DNA from 4 places in the Streptosporangium sp. CA-135522 genome. Region 3 is predicted to be linked to each of the others. Evidence: riboswitches for the same ligand, from Rfam matches in the RefSeq annotation. Region 3 holds a riboswitch; each other region holds the start of a gene.
The links. A riboswitch is a leader RNA that binds a small molecule or an ion and turns the genes downstream of it on or off. The one in region 3 is predicted to bind cobalamin.

Region 1 (5,154 bases), 1.1 Mb from region 3:
GTGGAGGCCGTCGCGGATCTGGACGTCCTTGACCTCGCACAGCCAGCCGTCGACGTGCAGCAGGAAGTCGTCGAACTCGGCGTCGTGGGGACGGTCGTCGATGCCCAGATCGTGATCGAGCCTGGCCGCCTGGATCAGGGTCCAGATCTGGGCGCGGATCGCCGGGAGCTTCGCCGGATCCATCGCGGCGATGGACGCGTGCTCGTCGAGCAGCTGCTCCAGCCGCGCCATGTCGCCGTAGGTGTCGGCGCGGGCCATCGGCGGGACGAGGTGGTCGACCAGGGTCGCGTGGGCGCGGCGCTTGGCCTGGGTGCCCTCGCCGGGGTCGTTGACCAGGAACGGGTAGATCAACGGCAGGTCGCCGAGCGCGGCGTCGGGACCGCAGGAGGCCGACAGCCCGGCGGACTTGCCGGGCAGCCACTCCAGATTGCCGTGCTTGCCCACGTGCACCACGGCGTGCGCGCCGAAGCCGTCGGCCAGCCAGCGGTAGGCCGCCAGGTAGTGGTGGCTGGGCGGCAGGTCGGGGTCGTGGTAGATCGCGATGGGGTTCTCCCCGAAGCCGCGCGGCGGCTGCACCATGACCACGACGTTCCCGGCGCGCAGCGCGGCCAGCACGATCTCGCCGTCCGGGTCGTGCGTCCTGTCCACGAACAGCTCGCCCGGCGCGGGGCCCCAGTGCTCCTCCATCCCGGCCCGCAGGTCCGCCGGCAGCGTGCCGTACCACCGGGCGTACCGGCTCGCCGCGATGCGCACCGGGTTGCCGGCAAGCCGCTCCTCGGTGAGCCACTCCTGGTCCTGCCCGCCGGCCGCGATCAGCGCGTGGATCAGCGCGTCGCCGTCCTGCTCGGCCACGCCCGGCAGCTCGCCCTCGGCACCGATGTCGTAGCCGCGCTCGCGCATCGCGGCCAGCAGCCGCACCAGGCTCGCGGGGGTGTCCAGGCCCACGGCGTTGCCGATCCGCGAGTGCTTGGTGGGGTAGGCCGACAGCATCAGCACGATTCGCCGCTCGCCGGGTGGGACGTGCCGGAGCACGGCGTGCCGTACCGCGATGCCGGCCACCCGCGAGGCCCGCTCCGGATCGGCCACGTAGACGGTCAGCCCGTCCTGGTCGATCTCCTTGAAGGAGAACGGCACCGTGATGATCCGGCCGTCGAACTCGGGGATCGCGACCTGGGTGGCCGCGTCGAGCGGAGACAGGCCGTCGTCGTTGTCCTCCCAGGACGCCCGGCTGCTCGTCAGGCACAGGCCCTGCAGGATCGGCACGTCCAGCTCGGCGAGCGCGCCGACGTCCCAGGCTTCGTCGTCCCCGCCGGCCGAGGCGGTGGCCGGGCGGGTGCCGCCGGCCGCGAGCACGGTCACCACCAGGGCGTCCACCGTACGGAGGACCTCCAGCAGGCCGGGTTCCGCGGTGCGCAGCGAGGCGCAGTAGACGGGCAGCGCCCGGCCGCCCGCGTCCTCGACCGCCGAGCAGAGGGTCTCGACGAAGGCGGTGTTGCCTGCGACGTGGTGGGCCCGGTAGTAGAGCACCCCGACGGCCGGCCCGTCCTCGCGACGCGCCCGGCGCTCCAGGACACCCCAGCCGGGGGTGGGCGCGGGGGCGGCGAAGCCGTGCCCGGTCAGCAGCAGGGTGTCGGACAGGAACCGGTACAGCTCGGCGAGGTTGGCCGGGCCGCCGTGGGCGAGATAGGCGTGCGCCTCGGCGCAGACCCCGCCCGGCACGGTGGACAGCTCCATCAGCTCGGCGTCGGGCGCCTGCTCCCCGCCGAGCACGACGACGGGACGGGGGCCGGCGAGCAGGGCGTCCAGGCCCTCCTCCCAGGCGCGGCGCCCACCGAGCAGCCGGACCACGACCAGGTCGGCACCCTCCAGAAGGGGGGGCAGGTCCTCGGCGGTGAGCCGGGCGGGGTTGCCCAGCCGGTAGTCGGCGCCGCCGGCGCGGGCGCTGAGCAGGTCGGTGTCGGAGGTCGAGAGCAGGAGGATCATGCGCCACGCTCCGCCGGAAGCGGGGCGGCGGGGCTCGGCGGCGCCATGGGGTGGCACGGGAACGGCGGAAAACGCACGGGGCTTCCTCCCTCGGGGTCCTCGCCCCGGGTCGTCGTCGGCTACGACGGCTGGAGTCTCCTGGCTCCCGGATCGGTGCTCCCCCCGGCCTTCCCGTCCGTCGCCGGACAGTGGCCTGGGTGGGGTTCGCTCCCCGGTTACAGTGGCGGGACCGCGCCGGATTCACACCGGCTTCCTCCCTTTGCCGTCGCCATCGATGAGACTACGGCAGTCCCGTTCATTGCAAGAAACTGGCGTTAACATCCTCAGCGTGGTCATTGGCGACTTTTCTGGACGATCGCGACTCGACGCATGTCCCGGGGCGCTTCAGGTGCACGCCGCCGCCGACGGCGGCCTGGCGCGGATCAGAGTCCCCGGCGGCCGGCTGACGGCCTCCCAGCTGCGCGAACTCGCCGACGCCGCCACCGCCTGCGGGACCGGTGTCATCGAGCTGACCTCCCGGGCGAACGTGCAGGTGCGCGGACTCGGCGAGGAGAGCGGATTCGCCGCGCGCATGGCGGCGGCCGGGCTGCTGCCGTCGCTCACCCATGAGCGCATCCGCAACATCCTGGCCTCCCCGCTCACCGGCTGCGACGCGGCGGGGACGCTGGACGTCGGCCCGCTGGTCGCCGACCTGGACCGGCGGCTGTGCGCCCGGCCCGCCCTCGCCGAACTGCCCGGACGTTTCCTGTTCGCGCTCGACGACGGCCGGGGCGACGTGGCCTGGCTCGACCCCGACGCCGCGATCCTGCCGACCGGCGCGCAGGAGACCGCGCTGATCCTCGCGGGCGCCGACAGCGGTCTGCGCGTGCCGCTCGCCTCGGCGGTCGCCGCCCTGCTCGCCGCCGCCGAGGCGTTCCTGGCGGAGCTGGCCGTCCGGGACGTGCACGCCTGGCGGATCGGCGAGTTGCCCGGCGGTGTGGAGCCGGTCGCGACCCGGGTGCGCATCGCTCTGGAGACCGGCTCCGCCGGCCCGCCACGGCTCGTCCCGCCCGCGGAGCGGATGCGGGCCGAGCCGCCGCCGGCCGCGGGGGGCCCGGTGGGAGCCGTCGGGCGACCCGGCGGCGGGGTGGCCCTGGGCGTCGCGGTACCGCTGGGGCGGCTGACCTCCGCCCAGGCGGAGCTCCTGGCCGAACTGGCCGCCGGCGGGGAGGTACGGCTGACGCCGTGGCGAGGGGTGGTCCTGCCCGGCCTGGACCGCGCCGGACTTCCCCGGGCGGTCGCCCGGCTGGCGGACGCCGGCCTGGTCACCGACCCCGAATCGCCGTGGATCGGCGTGACGGCCTGCACCGGGCGTCCGGGCTGCGCCAAGTCCCTGGCCGACGTGCAGGCCGACGCGGCCCGCGCCACCGCGCCCGGCGCCGAACCGACAGCCGGGACACCGGGGACGATCGCCCCCCGTGTGGCGGATTCACCGCGCACCGGTACGCTCCCCGTGCACTGGGCGGGCTGCGACAGACGCTGCGGCCGTCCCAGAGGACGGGTCGCGGACGTGGTCGCCACCGGCGCCGGATACCGCCTGGACCTGGACGGCCGGAGCCTGACCTGTGCCGACATCGAGCAGACCACGGCCGCGCTGGCGGCCGTCAGAGGGGAAACGTGATCGACTACGTCCGTGACGGCGCGGAGATCTACCGCCGTTCCTTCGCCACCATACGCGCGGAAGCCGATCTGAGCGGCATGCCCGCGGACGTCGCCCAGGTGACGGTCCGCATGATCCACGCCTGCGGGATGGTCGATCTCGTCACCGATGTCGGGTGGTCGCCCGGCGTCGTGGCGTCGGCGCGCGCGGCCCTGCGCGCGGGCGCCCCGGTGCTGTGCGACGCGATGATGGTCGCCTCCGGGGTGACCCGCCGCCGCCTGCCGGCCGGTAACGAGGTGATCTGCACGCTGGGAGAGCCGGGCGTGCCCGAGCTCGCCGAGCGGCTGGGCACCACCCGCAGCGCCGCCGCGCTGGAGCTGTGGCGCGAGCGGCTGGAGGGCTCCGTGGTCGCCGTCGGCAACGCCCCGACCGCGCTGTTCCGGCTGCTGGAGATGATCGAGGAGGGTGCCGGCCGACCGGCCGCCGTGCTCGGGATCCCGGTCGGCTTCATCGGCGCCGCCGAGTCCAAACAAGCCCTCGCCGAGCATCCGGCAGGCCTGGAGTACCTGGTCGTGCACGGCCGCCGGGGCGGCAGCGCGATGACCGCCGCCGCGGTCAACGCGATCGCGAGCGAGGAAGAGTGAGGGACATCGTGACTGGACGTCTGTGGGGAGTGGGACTCGGGCCCGGCGATCCGGAGCTGGTGACCGTCAAGACCGCCCGCCTCCTCGGCGAGGCGGGCGTGATCGCCTTCCACAGCGCCCGCCACGGCCGGAGCATCGCCCGTTCGGTGGCCGCGCCGTACCTGCGGGACGGCCAGATCGAGGAAGCCCTGATCTACCCGCTCACCACGGAGACCACCGACCACCCGGGCGGCTATCAGGGCGCCATCGACGACTTCTACGCCGACTGCGCGGTACGGCTGGCCGCCCATCTGGACGCGGGCCGGGACGTGGTGGTGCTGTGCGAGGGCGACCCGCTCTTCTACGGCTCGTACATGCACATGCACAAGCGCCTGTCCCACCGCTACGTCACCGAGGTGGTGCCCGGCGTGACCTCCGTGAGCGGCGCCGCGGCGGTCCTCGGACGGCCGCTGGTCGAACGGGACGAGATGCTCACCGTGCTGCCGGGAACGCTTCCTGCCGAGGTCCTGGCCGAGCGCCTGGCCGCCACCGACTCGGCGGCGGTCCTCAAACTCGGCCGGACGTTCACCAAGGTGCGCGACGCGCTGGTCCAGGCCGGCCGCCTCGACGAGGCCTGGTACGTGGAGCGCGCCACCACCGGCAGCCAGCGCCTGGCTCCGCTCGCCGAGGTGGATCCCGACAGCGTGCCGTACTTCTCGCTGGCGCTGATCCCGAGCCCGGTCAACGCCGCGCGGGCCGAACCCGCGCGGGAGGCGGAACCCGCGGCCTCTGCCGGTGGCCCCGGCGAGGTGGTCGTGGTCGGCCTCGGTCCCGCCGGACGGCCATGGCTGACCCCGGAGGCGCAGGACGCCCTGGCGGGCGCCGACGAGCTCGTCGGGTACGGCCCCT
Region 2 (5,154 bases), 1.0 Mb from region 3:
TCACCGACTGCGCGGCGGTGCCACACGAGCCCCAGCCGATCCACTTCACCTATAGAACCTTGATGGGCTCAGGGTCAGCGGAGGTGACGTGGGGCTCATGGCGGCTGACAGGACCCGCGGGAAGTCTCCCGGTCGCCTGGCAGCGAGGTCTCGCCGGCAAGATCTGCAATGACGCGGTGAGCCCGACTTGACCCTGACAGGCACTCGTCCGCGGACAATTCCAAGTCTGGAAGGTTGTGGCGCATGCCGCCCGTCACGAAGATCGCCACCGGTTTCGTCTTCGCCTTCGGCGCCCTCCGTCTCAATGGCTTCGACCTGCTGCTCGACCCCGTCGGATGGGGACTGTGCGCGTCCGGGCTGGCTCGGCTGCAGCGATCCGCCGACGACACCTTCGCCCGAGCCAGGTCCCTTGCCATCGTCATGGTCTTCACCTCGATTGTCGCCATGATCGCGTCGTCCGGCGTGCACTCGAGCTATGCCCCGGTGGTTTCCCCCATCAAGCACGTGGTCGGCATCGTCAACGCAGCCGGTGCCTTGATCGTCGTCTGGGTGACCGTCGACGCCGTCATCAGACGGATCCGTCCCTGTGGAGAAACCTCCAGAGCCGCTCTCCTCGACGTGCTGCGCTGGGCCGTGGTCAGCCTGGGAGTGCTCGGCATGCTGGTCGAGTACGGCTACGCCGACCTGAGCCTTGTCACGCTCGTCGCCTGGCTGGTGGCCATCGCGGCCCTGATCGTCACGCTCTACCGCTCCGCCCGCCTGCCGTACCTCTCCCCGACCTGGGGACCCGCGGCGAGTTAGGCATGTGTGATCCCGCCCGGGGCCAGGTCACGGGGGGGCGGGGACCTTTCTTCTGAGCGCGCCGGTCTTTTGAGCGCGCCGTGCGGATCGGAGAGGATATGCCAGGTCTGGTGATGGAAGTTCGTGGAGAATCGGGCCCTCATCTGCCAATATGCACTTTACCCAGGGAGACCACGGCGCCGGGGTTTAGTCCAAGATCCCTGATTCGTTGAGACTTCCCGGTCCGGACGTTGACCTTGTAATAGCCGAAGGATCCGCCGGACTCGGGAGGGTCGGCCTTGACGATGTATTCATCGGCATCGAGCCAGCCGTATCCGATCGCATCGTTCGGCTCGGACAGAAGCCGTAGATCAAACTTGTTTACCGTCTTACCGGTCTTGGCGTTGTAGGTGACAAGATGTTCCTTGCCGTCCTCGCCGGAGTCGGCAATCACCGCTACCAGCAGGCGCCCGTCCGGTGAAAGGTCGTCCGCAAAATCATCTCCCCTCCCTTCACTGATGACCAGGCCTCGGCGGTTAAGTATGGTAACGGCGTTATTTCCGGAATCATCTTCTCCGAGTTCCGGACATGATTGTTTGGCTGCGATGACGGTGGCGGCTTCACTCAGGCCGATCACATGGCAGAAACCCGGGAAGGTAGAAGTCCGTCCCGTGGCGAACTCGGTGAGCAGGAGGCGGGGTTGAGCACCGGAGAATGCGACTGCGAAGAACCGGCCATCAGGCGATATCGCCAGGTTGTAGACGTCGTCGAGCGTCTTCGCGTCCAGTCGTGGCGAAATGGCTTTGAGTTGTGCGGCGGGCAGATCCCAGCCGACGAACTGCATACGCTGCTTGCTGAAGTACGCAACGTGATGGCCGTCAGAGGTGATACGGAGTGGCACACCTACATAGCTAGAGCCTTCCACTTGAGCTTGGCTTGCCGCATCGAAGAGGGGGATGTCACTCGAACAGTCGTCATCGCCGACGCCGACCCCCGCCCTGAACCCACCGCAACCTTCGCCGTAGGCGATATTCATGTCCTGCCTCCCTTCGCCTCTTTTGTAGTTCACACGTAGCCGCCAGTCGCTACAGGTGATGACTTTCGGCGCGGCACCCTCCTCTTCTGCCTTGGGCCGGTTATGGCAATCCGAATCCTTCGAGATGAATGCATACTGCACTGGCGGATCGAATGCCCCCGGCTTCCATTCCGGTTCCACACGAGGCCTGTCGTGACGATTCAGATAGAGGAAGCCCGCACCCAACACACCGACGATGAGGAGAACGACTCCGACACGTCGACCAGGCCCAGACCCAGGCCGGACAGCGTGGCGCTCCGCATCAGCATCTGATCCAGCTCCGCCCGAATCACGAGAAGGGACACCATTCGCCCCGGCAGCCGCCGTCAAATTCTCCACATCTCTCCGCTCGACGTTGAGGGAAAACCCAAGTCAGCCCAGTCATGAGGGAATAACGGGTGAGCGATCATACGCGTTCCCGAAGAGAACTACGAGGCTCTCCACGAGAGCAGCCGGTGAGAAAGCAGAAAGCCGGCAGGACCCTGACACGGAATCGCCGGACGTGATTCCCCCTCTCCCCGGCTGCCTCATCGTTCGGGTTCCTCCGTTGGCGTCAACTCCGCCTGTGCCCGTTGGATGGGATCAACGGTGCACGTAGCGGGCTGGGGGGACGCTCGAAGCTCGAAGGCGGCGTTGACCCCTCAATCGAGCCACGAGATCAGAAATATCGAATTTTCCGGTTATGTACCATTTTTCGTTGGCTGATCAGGCCCCGCCTCCCCTCTAACCGACATCGACTCCGCGATGTGGTGCCACCGGCCGGAGCTTTCGCCTGGAGTCGGGTTATGCTGCCGGTGCGGCTGGTTCGCCGCTCCCTTCGGCGGAGCGGTGAGGCAACAGGGAACCCGGTGTGATTCCGGGACTGCCCCGCAGCGGTGAGTGGGAACGACCGCCGTCACACGAGCACTGGGTGAGCGATCGCCTGGGAAGCGACGGCCAGTAGGAAACCGGCACGACGCCCACGAGTCCGAATACCTGCCACCGCCCGTGCGCCGATCGGCGCGCGGTCTGTGTCCATGGCCTCGCGGGAAGGCCGGGGGAACCTTCCCTCGCCATGCCCGCCAAGCCGGGTTCCACGAGGGAAAAGGACCCATGACAGACCAACGCACCACCGTCCTCGGCTACCCCAGAATCGGCCCCGACCGACAGCTGAAGAAAGCCGTGGAAGCCTACTGGGCCGGCCGCATCGACGCCGCCGACCTGGAACACATCGGCCAGAAGCTACGCGAACGCACCTGGACCGAACTACGCGACGCCGGCCTGACCGACATCCCCTCCAACACCTTCTCCTTCTACGACCAGATGCTCGACACCAGCATCATGGTCGGCGCCATCCCCGCCCGCTTCGCCGAACTGGACGGCCTGGAGCGCTACTTCGCCATGGCGCGCGGCACCCGGGGAATCGCCCCCCTGGAGATGACCAAATGGTTCGACACCAACTACCACTACCTGGTTCCCGAGGTGGGCCCGGGGACGAGGTTCCGGCTCGCATGGGATAAGCCCCTGGCGGAGTACGGCCAGGCCAGGCAGCTGGGGCTCGAGACCAGGCCGGTGCTGGTCGGCCCGCTGACCTACCTGCTGCTGGCCAAGTCCGACGCCGCCGCCTTCGCGCCGCTACGGCTCTTGGACGACCTGCTCGACGTCTACGCCGAGCTGCTGGAACGGCTGGCCACCGCCGGCGTCGTCGAGGTCCAGCTCGACGAGCCGGCGCTGGCGGCCGACCGGTCGGCGCAGGAGCTGAAGGCGCTCGCCCGCGCCTACGATCATCTGGGCGGGCTCAGCCACCGCCCGCGACTGCTGGTCGCCACCTACTTCGGCGAGATCGGCGACGCGCTGCCCGTGCTGGCCGCCACCCGCGTCGAGTCCGTGGGGCTCGACTTCGTCGCCGGGCCCGGCAACCTGACGGCGGCGGCCTTGTCTCCCGGGCTGGCCGGCAAGACCGTGGTGGCGGGGGTGGTGAACGGCCGCAACGTCTGGCGCACCGAACTGTCCGGCGCGCTGTCCACCTGCGCGGCGCTGCTCGGGCTGGCCGGGGAGGTGGTGGTCTCCACCTCCTGCTCGCTCATGCACGTCCCCCTCGATCTGGACCGGGAGACGGCGATGCCCGAGGGGCTGGCGTTCGCCCGGCAGAAGGTGGCGGAGGTCGTGGCGATCGGTCGCGCGATGCGGCGGGGACCGGACGCGGTCGGGCCCGCCGTACCGGCGAAGGCTCCGGTGGACGCGCGCACGCGGGCCCGGCTGGAGGCGCTGGGCCAGGGCACTGCGCGGGCCGGGCACGTCGAGCGAGCGGTGATGCAGCGGACGGCGCTGGGGCTGCCGCCGCTGCCGACTACCACGATCGGCTCGTTCCCGCAGACGGACGCGGTACGGCAGGCCCGCTCCGACCTTCGCGACGGCCGGATCGACCGGGCGGGATACGAGGCGGCGATGCGGGCCGAGATCGACTCGGTGATCGCGCTACAGGAGGACATCGGGCTGGACGTGCTGGTCCACGGCGAGCCCGAGCGCAACGACATGGTCCAGTATTTCGCCGAGCAGCTCGACGGCTACGCGGCCACCGAGCACGGCTGGGTCCAGTCCTACGGCACCCGGTGCGTGCGGCCGCCGATCTTGTTCGGAGATGTGGCCCGGCCGGAGCCGATGACGGTGCGCTGGGCCGTCTACGCCCAGTCGCGTACCGTCAGGCCGGTCAAGGGCATGCTGACCGGGCCGGTGACCATGCTGGCCTGGTCGTTCGTCCGGGAGGACCAGTCGCCGGCCGAAACGGCCCGGCAGGTGGCGCTGGCGTTGCGGGACGAGATCCGCGACCTGGAGGCGGCGGGTATCCGGATCATCCAGGTGGACGAGCCCGCGCTGCGGGAGCTGCTGCCGCTGCGCGCGGCTCAACGCGACGCCTACCTGGCCTGGGCGGTCGCCGCGTTCCGGTTCGCCACCTCGGGCGTGTCCGACTCCACGCAGATCCACACTCACATGTGCTATTCGGAGTTCGGTGAGATCATCGGCGCCATCGGTGACCTGGACGCGGACGTGACGAGCGTCGAGGCGGCCAGATCCCGGATGGAGCTGCTGGACGACTTGCACGCCGCCGGATACACGCGTGGGATCGGGCCCGGCGTGTACGACATCCACTCCCCGCGCGTGCTGGAGACCGAGGAGGTCGAACGGGCGCTCAGGCTGGCGCTCAGGGCGGTCGAACCGGAGCGGTTGTGGGTCAATCCAGACTGCGGGCTGAAGACGCGCGGCTATGCCGAGACCGAGGCGAGCCTGCGGAACATGGTCGCCGCGGCCCGCAGGGTCCG
Region 3 (5,154 bases):
CATCATCGAGAACGCCGACGAGCTGCGCGCGAAGCTGGAGGCCGACGGTGTGGTCTTCCTGTCCGAGACCGACACCGAGGTGCTGTCACACCTGATCGCCCGCACCGTCGAGGAGACCGAATCCCTGGAGGAGGCGGTCCGGCTGGCGCTCAAGCGGATCGTCGGCACCTACGGCATCGCGGTGATCGACGCCCAGCGGCCCGGCGAGGTCGTGGTGGCCCGCAACGGCAGCCCGATCGTGCTGGGCATCGGCGAGAAGGAGATGTTCGCCGCCTCCGACGTCTCCGCGCTGGTCCGCTACACCCGCCAGGTGGTCCACCTGGAGGACGGCGAGCTCGCGGTGCTGAAGGCGGACGGCTTCCACACCTTCGCCAGCGACGCGCGCGAGACGGCCAAGGAGCCGCTGACCGTCGACTGGGACGCCGGTCACTACGACACCGGCGGTTACGAGCACTACCTGCTCAAGGAGATCTCCGAGCAGCCCGACACTGTGGCCCGGACGCTGCGTGGGCGCCTGGACGACCGCTTCCACATCGCCCACCTGGGCGGCCTCAACATGGACGCGCGCGAGACCCGGTCGTTCCGCCGCGTAAAGATCATCGGTTGCGGCTCCGCCTACTACTCGGGCCAGATCGGCGCCCAGCTCATCGAGGAGCTGGCGCGGATTCCCGCCGACGCCGAGCCGGCCAGCGAGTTCCGCTACCGCAGCCCGGTCGTGGAGCCCGACACCCTCTACGTGGCGATCAGCCAGTCGGGGGAGACCTACGACACCCTCGCCGCCGTCCAGGAGCTCAAGCGCAAGGGCGGGCGGGTGCTCGGCATCGTCAACACCGTCGGCAGCGCCATCGCCCGCGAGTGCGACGGCGGCCTCTACCTGCACGCCGGCCCGGAGGTCTCGGTGGCCAGCACCAAGGCGTTCACCTCGACCGCGGTGGCCTTCGCGCTGCTGGCGCTGCACCTGGGCCGGGTGCGCGACCTGTCCCCGGCCGACGGCCGCCGCATCTGCGAGGGGCTGCGCCGGCTGCCCGAGCAGATCAAGGAGATCCTGGCGCTGGAGCCGCAGATCAAGGAGCTCGCGCACAAGTACGCCGACTCGCCGAGCATGATGTTCGTCGGCCGGGTCCGGGGCTATCCGGTGGCCCGTGAGGGCGCCCAGAAGCTCAAGGAGATCTCCTACGTGCACGCCGAGGCCTACCCGGCCAGCGAGCTCAAGCACGGGCCGCTGGCGCTGATCGGCCCGGAGATGCCGACCGTGGCGATCGTCCCCGACGACGAGCTGCTGGACAAGAACCTCACCACGCTGGGCGAGATCCGCGCGCGCGGTGGCCGGGTGCTCATGGTCGGTCACCGTACGGCCGACCCCAAGCTGGCCGACGACTGCGTCGTGGTGCCCAAGAACGAGACGGAGCTGGACCCGATCCTGCTGTCGATCCCGCTGCAGCTTCTGGCCTACCACGCCGCCGTGGCGCTGGAGCGTGACGTGGACAAGCCGCGCAACCTGGCCAAGAGCGTCACGGTGGAATGAGCCGGAGCCGTCCCTTCCCTCCGGAATGAGCCGGAGCCGTCCCCTCCCTCTCGGCCGATAACGGCAAGACCCCCAATGTGTGACAGAAAGTGATGTGTCTGTAACCTGGGGTATTGATAGGTCTTGGGGGAAGGGGCGCTTATGTACCGTAGGCGGTTCTTGGTGCTCGCCCTGGGACTCCTGGCCGCCGGCGGCTGTGACGGGGGCCGCGGCACCCACACGCCGGTGGCGGGCCGGTTGACCGTCGTCGCGCCCGCCGCGCGGGGGCAGGGGTGGGATCGGGCCGCGCGCGCGCTGGCCATGGTCATGATCGGCGAAGGGATGGCCCGGACGGTCGAGGTGAGCGACCAGCCGGGCAGCCTGGGCGCCGCGGCGCTGGGATCGTTCGCCGCCGTCCGTGGCCCGTTCACGCGGGAGGGCCGGCTGCTCCTCACCGGGATGCCGATGATCGCGGGGGTGGAGATCGCCAACGCCGCCTCCGTGGTGGATTCCACCACCCCGCTGGCCCGCCTGGTCGGCGACTGGGCGGCTCTGGTCGTGTCGTCCGGCTCCCATCTGCGCACCTTCGAGGACTTCGCCGCCGCGCTCCGCCGCGACCCGGCCGAGCCGACGGTGGGCGGCCGGATGGAAGGCGGCTCCGACCACGTGCTCTACGGCATGATCGGTAAGTGTCTGGGGGTGGACACCCGGCTGCTGGACTACGCCGGCTACTCCGGTGGAACCGAGGCCGAGCAGGCGCTCTACGACGGCAGGGTGACCGCGCTGCTGGGCTCCGCCCGTTCCTTCGTGCCCGGGATCGCCGCGGGCCGCCTGCGCCCGCTGGTGGTCTCCTCCGGCGAGCGGATCGACGGGATCGACGCGCCGACGCTGATGGAGCTGGACGTTCGCCTGGAGTACACCGACTGGTGCGGGGTGCTCGGCCCCCGCGGCATGAGCTCCGAGGACAGGGACGCGGCCGTCGCCCTGTGTGATCGCCTCGACGCCTCGCCCCGATGGCGGGCCGTCTGCGCGGCCAACGGCTGGAACCGGGTCTATCTGAGCGGGGAGGACTTCCGCCAGTGGCTTGTCACGGAGACCGGCCGTACCCGGGAGGTGCTCAACGATCTTGGCCTGCTGAGCACTTTCGGCACAAGCTGTTGGGGTAGTTGCGTCCACCGGCCCTACATGTAGGATCCTGCTCGTTGCTGGTTCGCCCCTGACGGGGCGAGGCAAGAGGGAACCCGGTGAGATTCCGGGACTGCCCCGCAGCGGTGAACGGGAACGACCGCCGTCATTGAAGCACTGGGTGCGCCTTGCCCGGGAAGCGACGGCCAGTAGGCATGTGCGAGACGCCCGTGAGTCCGAAGACCTGCCGGCGACGTGTGGAGAGGGAGCCGAACCGGGCACCGGGGGACGCGTGGAGCGGCCCGGCGTGTGCCAGGTGAGGCGGACTCGACCATGCGTGTGGAGAGGGAGCCGAACCGGGCACCGGGGGACGCGTGGAGCGGCCCGGCGTGTGCCAGGTGAGGCGGACTCGACCACGGAAGCTGTCCAGGGCCTCGAGGGAGGGCTCGCGGAACGAGGCGGTCCGGCGTGTCCGGAGCCGCTCTTGGACGCGTGCGCCCTTCCGGCGAGAGCCGTACGGGGAATTCGAGCGCGCGAGGGGTAGCACACGTGACACAGACCTTGGTCGACGCCGCCAAGGAGACCGGCGACGGTCTGGCCGACCGCCGGTTGGCCATCGAGGAGGCGGCCGCCCGGGTGATCACCGATCCGGAGAACTCCCGGATCGCCGCCGAGCTGCTGGCGGAGCTGATCGCCGATGAGACGGCCGAGCACGGGGTTCGGACCTTCTCCGAGTCCGTCGCCGCCACCCACGCGGCCGGGCTCGTCCAGGACCGCCTGGCGGACTTCGTGGCCGCCCACGCCGAGGCGCTGGACGCGCTGGTGGAGCGGGACGCCGACGGCCGGTTCGAGTATTTCGGGCTGCGCACGGTCTACGACCGCTACCTGCTGCGCCACCCGCGGACCCGTAAGGTCTTGGAGCGCCCGCAGCACTTCTTCCTGCGCGTGGCGTGCGGTCTGTCGGAGACGGTGGAGGAGGCGGCCGAGCTCTACGCGCTCATGGCCACCCTGTCCTACCTGCCGAGCTCGCCCACCCTGTTCAACTCCGGTTCGCGCAGACCCCAGTTGTCGTCCTGCTTCCTGCTCGACTCGCCCCGTGACGAGCTGGAGGCGATCTACGAGCGTTACGGGCAGGTCGCGCGCCTGTCGAAGTACGCCGGGGGGATCGGTATCGCCTGGACCCGGGTGCGCTCGCGCGGTTCCCTGATCCGGGGCACCAACGGCCACTCCAACGGCATCGTGCCCTGGCTGCGCACGCTGGACTCCAGCGTCGCCGCGGTCAACCAGGGCGGTCGCCGCAAGGGCGCGGCCTGCGTCTACCTGGAGTCCTGGCACGCCGACGTCGAGGAGTTCCTCGAACTGCGCGACAACACCGGCGAGGAGGCTCGCCGTACGCACAACCTGAACCTCGCCAACTGGGTTCCCGACGAGTTCATGCGCCGGGTCGAGGCCGACGGCGTGTGGTCGCTGTTCGACCCCAAGGAGGTCCCGCACCTCACCGACCTGTACGGCACGGCGTTCGAGGAGGCCTATCGGGTCGCCGAGGCCGAGGGCCGCTTCGTCAAGCAGATCCCGGCGCGGTCCCTGTACGGCCGGATGATGCGTACCCTCGCCCAGACCGGCAACGGCTGGATGACCTTCAAGGACGCGGCCAACCGGACCTCCAACCAGACGGCGCGTCCCGAGAACGTCATCCATCTGTCCAACCTCTGCACCGAGATCCTCGAGGTCACCAACGACGCCGAGACGGCCGTCTGCAACCTCGGTTCGATCAACCTCGCCGCGCATCTGGACGGCCGGGACGTGGACTGGGCGCGGCTGCGCCGGACCGTCCGCACCGCCGTGCGGTTCCTTGACCGGACGATCGACCTGGGCTTCTACCCGACCCCCGAGGCGGAGACCGCGAACAAGAAGTGGCGGCCGATCGGCCTGGGGCTGATGGGCCTGGCGGATGTGTTCTTCGCGCTGCGCCTGCCGTTCGACTCGCCCGAGGCGCTGGAGCTGTCCACCCGGATCTCCGAGGAGATCGCGCTCGCGGCCTACGGCACCTCCGCGGACCTGGCCGTCGAGCGGGGCCGTCACCCCTCCTACGAGGAGACCCGGGCCGCCGGCGGCGTGCTGCACCCCGACCACTACGGGGTCGCGCGGTCGGCGGAGTGGACGGCGCTCAGGGAGCGGATCGCGACGACCGGCCTGCGCAACTCGCTCATGATCGCGATCGCGCCCACGGCGACCATCGCCTCCATCGCGGGCTGCTACGAGTGCATCGAGCCCCAGGTCTCCAACATCTTCAAGCGTGAGACGTTGTCGGGGGAGTTCCTCCAGGTCAACCGCTACCTGGTTCGCGACCTCACTGCCCGGGGGCTGTGGACCCCGCAGATCCGGGATGCGATCAAGCGGGCCGACGGCTCGATCCAGGACGTTCCCGGCATGCCGGAGGACCTCAAGGCGCTCTACCGGACCGCCTGGGAACTGCCGCAGAAGGCGCTGATCGACCTGGCCGCGGCGCGCACGCCGTACATCGA
Region 4 (5,154 bases), 470 kb from region 3:
CCCGGCGGGGCGATCCCCTTCGGAACCGTCGCGATGGGAGCCGTCGTGGAGCCGCTGCCCTTCGGGACCGCCGTCCCCGGGCCGCTGCCCATCCGGACCGCCGTCCTCGGCCCCTTCCCCGCCGGGAGCGTTCCCGTCGTCACCGGGACCGCCGGAACCGCCGGGACCCGAGCCGTCCGGGTCGTCCGGGTCGTCGTCGGGATCGTCGGGGAGGCTGTTGAGGAGGTCCTCCAACTTGGACTCGTCCAGGCCGGGAGCGTCGAAGGGATCCCGGCGACGACGGTGCGGAAGGGCGAGGCGGGCCGCCTCGCGGACGTCGTCGGCGGTGACGGCACCGCGCCCCTGCCAGGCGGCGTGGGCGATCGCCGCGTTCGCGGTGACCAGGTCGGCCCGCAGCCCGTCCACCTCGAACGCCGCGCAGACGGTGGCGATCTGCCGCAGCGCGGCGTCCGGCAGGACCACGCTCGTCACCCGGGCCCGCGCCTCGGCGATGCGCGCCGCCAGCTCCTTCTCCTGGGCGGACCAGCGGGCGGCAAAGTCGGCCGGCCCGGCCTCGAAGGCCAGGCGCCGCCGTACCACCTCCGCTCGCCGAGACGGCTCCCGCGACGCCCGGACCTCCACGGTCAGTCCGAACCGGTCGAGGAGTTGCGGCCGAAGCTCTCCCTCCTCCGGGTTCATCGTGCCCACCAGCAGGAAGCGGGCGGCGTGCCGTACCGACACCCCTTCGCGCTCGACGTAGCAGGTGCCGAGGGCGGCGGCGTCGAGCAGCAGGTCGACCAGGTGGTCGTGGAGCAGGTTGACCTCGTCCACGTAGAGGACGCCCCGGTGGGCGGCCGCCAGGAGGCCGGGTTCGAAGGCCTTCACGCCCTCGGTCAGCGCGCGCTCGATGTCGAGCGATCCGGCCAGGCGATCCTCGGAGGCGCCGACCGGCAGTTCCACCAGGCGCGCGGGCCGGGCGGTGCCCGTACGGGCCTCGTGCGGCCCGTCCGGGCAGTCGGGGTCAGGTGCGGCGGGATCGCAGGAGAAGCGGCAGCCGCCGACCACCTCGACGGCGGGCAGCAGATCGGCCAGCGCCCGCACGATCGTGGACTTGGCGGTGCCCTTCTCCCCGCGGACCAGCACTCCGCCGACACGAGGGGAGACGGCGTTGAGGATGAGGGCGAGTTTCAGGTCCTCCGAGCCCACGATCGCGGTGAAGGGATAACGCGGGTCACGCACCGTGGAGGTCTCCTTGGGATGTCGTCATTCGGGGTAGCTCAGCCGCCAGCGGCCGTCGCGGCCGGTGAGCGCGACGCGCGCCAGCGGCGCGACGTCGACGCGCCAGAAGGCGGGGGCGGGGGCGCCGAGGGCGTGGACGACCGCGGCGCGGATGACCGTGGGGTGGGTGATCGCGACGACCCGCCCGGGAGCGCGCCGGGACAGCCACCCGGCCACCCGGCCGAGGAGAGCGGTGATCGACTCCCCTCCGTGCGGCGCTGCGGCGGGGTCGGTGAGCCAGGCGGCGAGGGCTTCGGGTTCGGCCGCCTCGATCTCGCCCAGCGTCCTGCCGCGCCATCGGCCGTAGTCGCAGTCGGCCAGCCCCGGGTCCGGATCGGCGCTCAGGCCGAGCGCCGCGGCCGTCTGGGTGCAGCGCAGTTCTGCGGCGCAGACGGCCGGACCGGGTCCGAACCGCCCGGCCATGCCGCCCGCCCGGCGCAGGCCGCGTCCGTCGAGCGGTTCGTCGCCCGGGAACGCGGCCCGTGCCGTCGCCGAGGTCGAGGCGTGGCAGACCAGCAGCAGCCGCGTGACCCCCGAGGGGGTCATCACACCGGGCTGCGCCTGCGCGCGGCGAAGGCGAACAGCGCGCCGACACCGAGCCAGAAGACCGCCTGGGTGCCGAGGGAGGCGATCCGGAAGTCCCACAGCAGGTCGGCGGGGAAGCCCTGGGGCACCTCGTCGATCTCCGGCAGGAGGATCCAGGCCGCCGCCACCGGCAGGAGCACCGTGGCGCCGGTGGCCAGCCAGCGCAGCCACGGCTCGCTCCGGGCTGCGTAGCGGTGAGTGGCCGCGCCCGCGGCGACGGAAAGCAGGCCGATGGCCACCGCGACCAGATAGAGCACGGTGCGCTGGTTGATCGTCTCGGGGTCGCCGACAGCGGGTGGGTTGGCGGGATATTTCAGGAACGGTACGAGGACGATGGCGGTGAACGCGGCGGACGCGAGAGCGATCGCGAGCACCGGTTCCGAACGGGGCCCGACCCTGCCGCGCACGGCCGCGTAGGCCAGGGCGAACAGGCCGCCGACGGCCACGCCGTACAGGCCCAGGGCCAGGAACAGCCCGAACCGCTGGCCGTCCCTGCTGACCAGTGCCTCGCCTTCGTCGTGGGAGTGGCCGGTGGCCTGGGTCGTCTCGTGGGAGTGGCCGGTGGCTTCGGCCGTCTCGTGGGCGTGGGATCCGGCCGCCTGGGAGGCGGCCGCGGCCGCCTCCTCCAGCGCGATGGCCCGGTCGATGCGCGGCTCGCCCGTGGTGTAGGCGAAGACGGCCGCCAGCAGTCCGGCGAGCAGGCCGACGAGCATGCCCCGGGCGATGAGTTTGGTGATCAATTGGGACTCAGTGACACGGGACGCCGAGCAGATGACGCCCGTCATGCATGAGTTCGTGCAGGTAGTTCCCGGTCTGCGAGATCGCTCCCTGGTCGAAGGCGACCAGGTAGGCGATGAGCAGCAGCACCGGTACGGCGAGCAGCCAGCGGGTGATTGACGCCCATGGGATGGGCTGGGTGTGCGGAGCCGAGATCTGGCTCACGGCCACCTCCTCCGGGATTGACGCGTCCCTTTTCGTAGGTCGGTGGCGGCCGAGTGACCTGGCTCCCGGCCCTGAGGCCGGTTACAGTGGCGCGACCGCACCGGAATCTCACCGGATTTCCCTCGCACCGCCACAAAACACCCGGAACGTATCCCGGTTACCTATCGCCCGTCAATCCAGACTTCCCCTGACACACAGCGGAAATATTCACTTTCTCCACTTTTCTCTGTGGATTACCGGCCGGGAAGACGGCTCGCGGGGCGGCGGTCCGGTCCGGACCGCCGCCCCGCGAGCGGGCGTTCGCTATTCGCCGGTGAGGGCGTTCACCAGGTCGGCGGCCGTGCGGCAGCGGTCGAACAGCTCTCCCACGTGAGCCTTGGTGCCGCGCAGCGGCTCCAGGGTGGGCACCCGCTGCAGGGACTCGCGGCCGGGGATGTCGAAGATGACCGAGTCCCAGGAGGCGGCCGCGACCGACTCGCTGAACTGGCTCAGGCAACGACCCCGGAAGTAGGCCCGTGTGTCGCTGGGTGGGGCCTCGATGGCCCGCTGGACTTCTTCCTCGGTGACCAGCCGCTGCATCCGTCCCCGGGCCACCAGCCGGTTGTACAGGCCGCGGTCGGGACGGATGTCGGAGTATTGCAGGTCCACCAGCTGCAGGCGCGGGTGCGACCAGGCGAGGCCGTCGCGGGTGCGGTAGCCCTCCAGCAGCTCCAGCTTGGCCACCCAGTCCAGTTCCCTGGACAGCTGCATCGGATCTTCCGCCAGGCGGGTCAGCACCGACTCCCAGCGATCCAGGACGTCCTTGGTGAGCTCGTCGACGCCGTTGCCGCTGCGCTCCTCGACGTACTTGCGCGCCAGCTCCAGGTATTCCATCTGGAGCTGGACGGCCGTGAGCTTGCGGCCGTCGCGCATCGAGATCTCGTATTTGAGCGTCGGGTCGTGGGAGACCGCCCGCAGCGCCTGGACGGGGTTGTCCACGGCGAGATCCCGCGTGAAGTAACCGTCCTCGATCATGGCCAGGACCAGCGCGGTGGAGCCCAGCTTGAGGTAGGTCGAGATCTCCGACATGTTGGCGTCGCCGATGATGACGTGCAGCCGGCGGTATTTCTCCGGATCGGCGTGAGGCTCGTCCCGGGTGTTGATGATCGGCCGCTTGAGCGTGGTCTCCAGACCCACCTCGACCTCGAAGAAGTCGGCCCGCTGGCTGATCTGGAAGCCCTCACCACGCGAGTCCTGCCCGATGCCGACCTTGCCCGCGCCGGTGACGACCTGCCGGGAGACGAAGAACGGCGTCAGATGCCTGACGATGTCGGCGAACGGCGTGGCCCGCCGCATCAGGTAGTTCTCGTGGCAGCCGTAGGAGGCACCCTTGTTGTCGGTGTTGTTCTTGTAGAGCTGGATCGGGGCGTTGGTGGGGATCGCCGAGGCGCGGACCGCGGCGTCGTGCATCACCCTCTCCCCCGCCTTGTCCCAGATCACCGCGGCTCGCGGGTTGGTGCACTCGGGAGTGGAGTATTCGGGATGGGCGTGGTCGACGTAGAGCCGAGCGCCATTGGTGAGGATCACGTTGGCCAGGCCCAGGTCCTCGTCCGTGAGCTGGCTCTGGTCGGCCACCTCTCTGGACAGGTCGAAGCCCCGGGCGTCGCGCAGCGGGTTCTCCTCCTCGAAGTCCCACCGCGCGCGCCGCGCCCTGGCCGCCGAGGCGGCCAGGTAGGCGTTGACGACCTGGGAGGAGGTCACCATCGCGTTGGCCCCCGGCTGTCCGGGCACGGAGATGCCGTACTCCGTCTCGATGCCCATCACCCGCCGTACCGTCATGCGCACCCTCTGTTCATCCGGGACCGCCTTGTCCGCCGTGTATATGCCCGACCCTAGACCCTTCACTATGCCCGGTGGCCGGACAGTTATGGCACCGAGGCCTTTTCGCCCGTCGCGAAGGGAGCCTGCGGCGGCGGGGAGGTCGGCGCAGACGGCGGTGCGGCCCCACGCCGGCGTCTGGCCTTGACGAACTCTTGGAGGGGCCGTTCGGCCACCCGGTACACCAGATAGGAGAAGGCCGTCGCGCTCAGTACGGTGACCACGGCGGTCAGCCAGGGCGGCAGCGTGTCCCGCAGGGCGGGTACGACCACGACCGCGGCCGTGGTGTGGAACAGGTAGAGCGGATAGGTCAGGGCGCCCAGGACGACCAGGCCGCGCCAGCGCAGCCAGCCCAGCCAGCCCAGCGCCACCATCGCCATGAGCACGTAGAAACAGATGATCGCGGCGGCGACGGCCCACTCGGGCACGGGCATCGCGGTGTAGCCGACCTTCTCGATCCGCCCGGCGACCCGGTCGATCGCCGCGTTGACCGCCAGGCCCGCGCTGATCCCG

Region 1: it holds a riboswitch for cobalamin, as region 3 does, so the genes downstream of both, cobN (cobaltochelatase subunit CobN) here and ACQPYK_RS32750 (ribonucleoside-diphosphate reductase subunit alpha) in region 3, are expected to answer to the same signal.
Region 2: it holds a riboswitch for cobalamin, as region 3 does, so the genes downstream of both, metE (5-methyltetrahydropteroyltriglutamate--homocysteine S-methyltransferase) here and ACQPYK_RS32750 (ribonucleoside-diphosphate reductase subunit alpha) in region 3, are expected to answer to the same signal.
Region 4: it holds a riboswitch for cobalamin, as region 3 does, so the genes downstream of both, ACQPYK_RS30540 (CbtB domain-containing protein) here and ACQPYK_RS32750 (ribonucleoside-diphosphate reductase subunit alpha) in region 3, are expected to answer to the same signal.

The regions. Positions count from the first base shown of each region.
Region 1 is NZ_CP192026.1:5,759,992-5,765,145, forward strand. It holds gene cobN (cobaltochelatase subunit CobN) at 1-1,983, opposite strand, end outside; cobalamin riboswitch at 2,098-2,287, opposite strand; gene ACQPYK_RS27405 (precorrin-3B synthase) at 2,372-3,643, shown strand; gene ACQPYK_RS27410 (precorrin-8X methylmutase) at 3,640-4,266, shown strand; gene ACQPYK_RS27415 (precorrin-2 C(20)-methyltransferase) at 4,275-5,154, shown strand, end outside.
Region 2 is NZ_CP192026.1:7,905,526-7,910,679, forward strand. It holds gene ACQPYK_RS37295 (hypothetical protein) at 1-191, shown strand, start outside; gene ACQPYK_RS37300 (hypothetical protein) at 244-801, shown strand; gene ACQPYK_RS37305 (hypothetical protein) at 941-2,041, opposite strand; cobalamin riboswitch at 2,639-2,852, shown strand; gene metE (5-methyltetrahydropteroyltriglutamate--homocysteine S-methyltransferase) at 2,948-5,154, shown strand, end outside.
Region 3 is NZ_CP192026.1:6,857,349-6,862,502, reverse strand. It holds gene glmS (glutamine--fructose-6-phosphate transaminase (isomerizing)) at 1-1,525, shown strand, start outside; gene ACQPYK_RS32755 (tripartite tricarboxylate transporter substrate-binding protein) at 1,667-2,695, shown strand; cobalamin riboswitch at 2,694-2,895, shown strand; gene ACQPYK_RS32750 (ribonucleoside-diphosphate reductase subunit alpha) at 3,179-5,154, shown strand, end outside.
Region 4 is NZ_CP192026.1:6,388,192-6,393,345, forward strand. It holds gene ACQPYK_RS30525 (putative cobaltochelatase) at 1-1,218, opposite strand, end outside; gene ACQPYK_RS30530 (histidine phosphatase family protein) at 1,243-1,803, opposite strand; gene ACQPYK_RS30535 (CbtA family protein) at 1,803-2,582, opposite strand; gene ACQPYK_RS30540 (CbtB domain-containing protein) at 2,590-2,784, opposite strand; adenosylcobalamin (AdoCbl) riboswitch at 2,827-2,918, opposite strand; gene dop (depupylase/deamidase Dop) at 3,088-4,602, opposite strand; gene ACQPYK_RS30550 (acyltransferase family protein) at 4,689-5,154, opposite strand, start outside.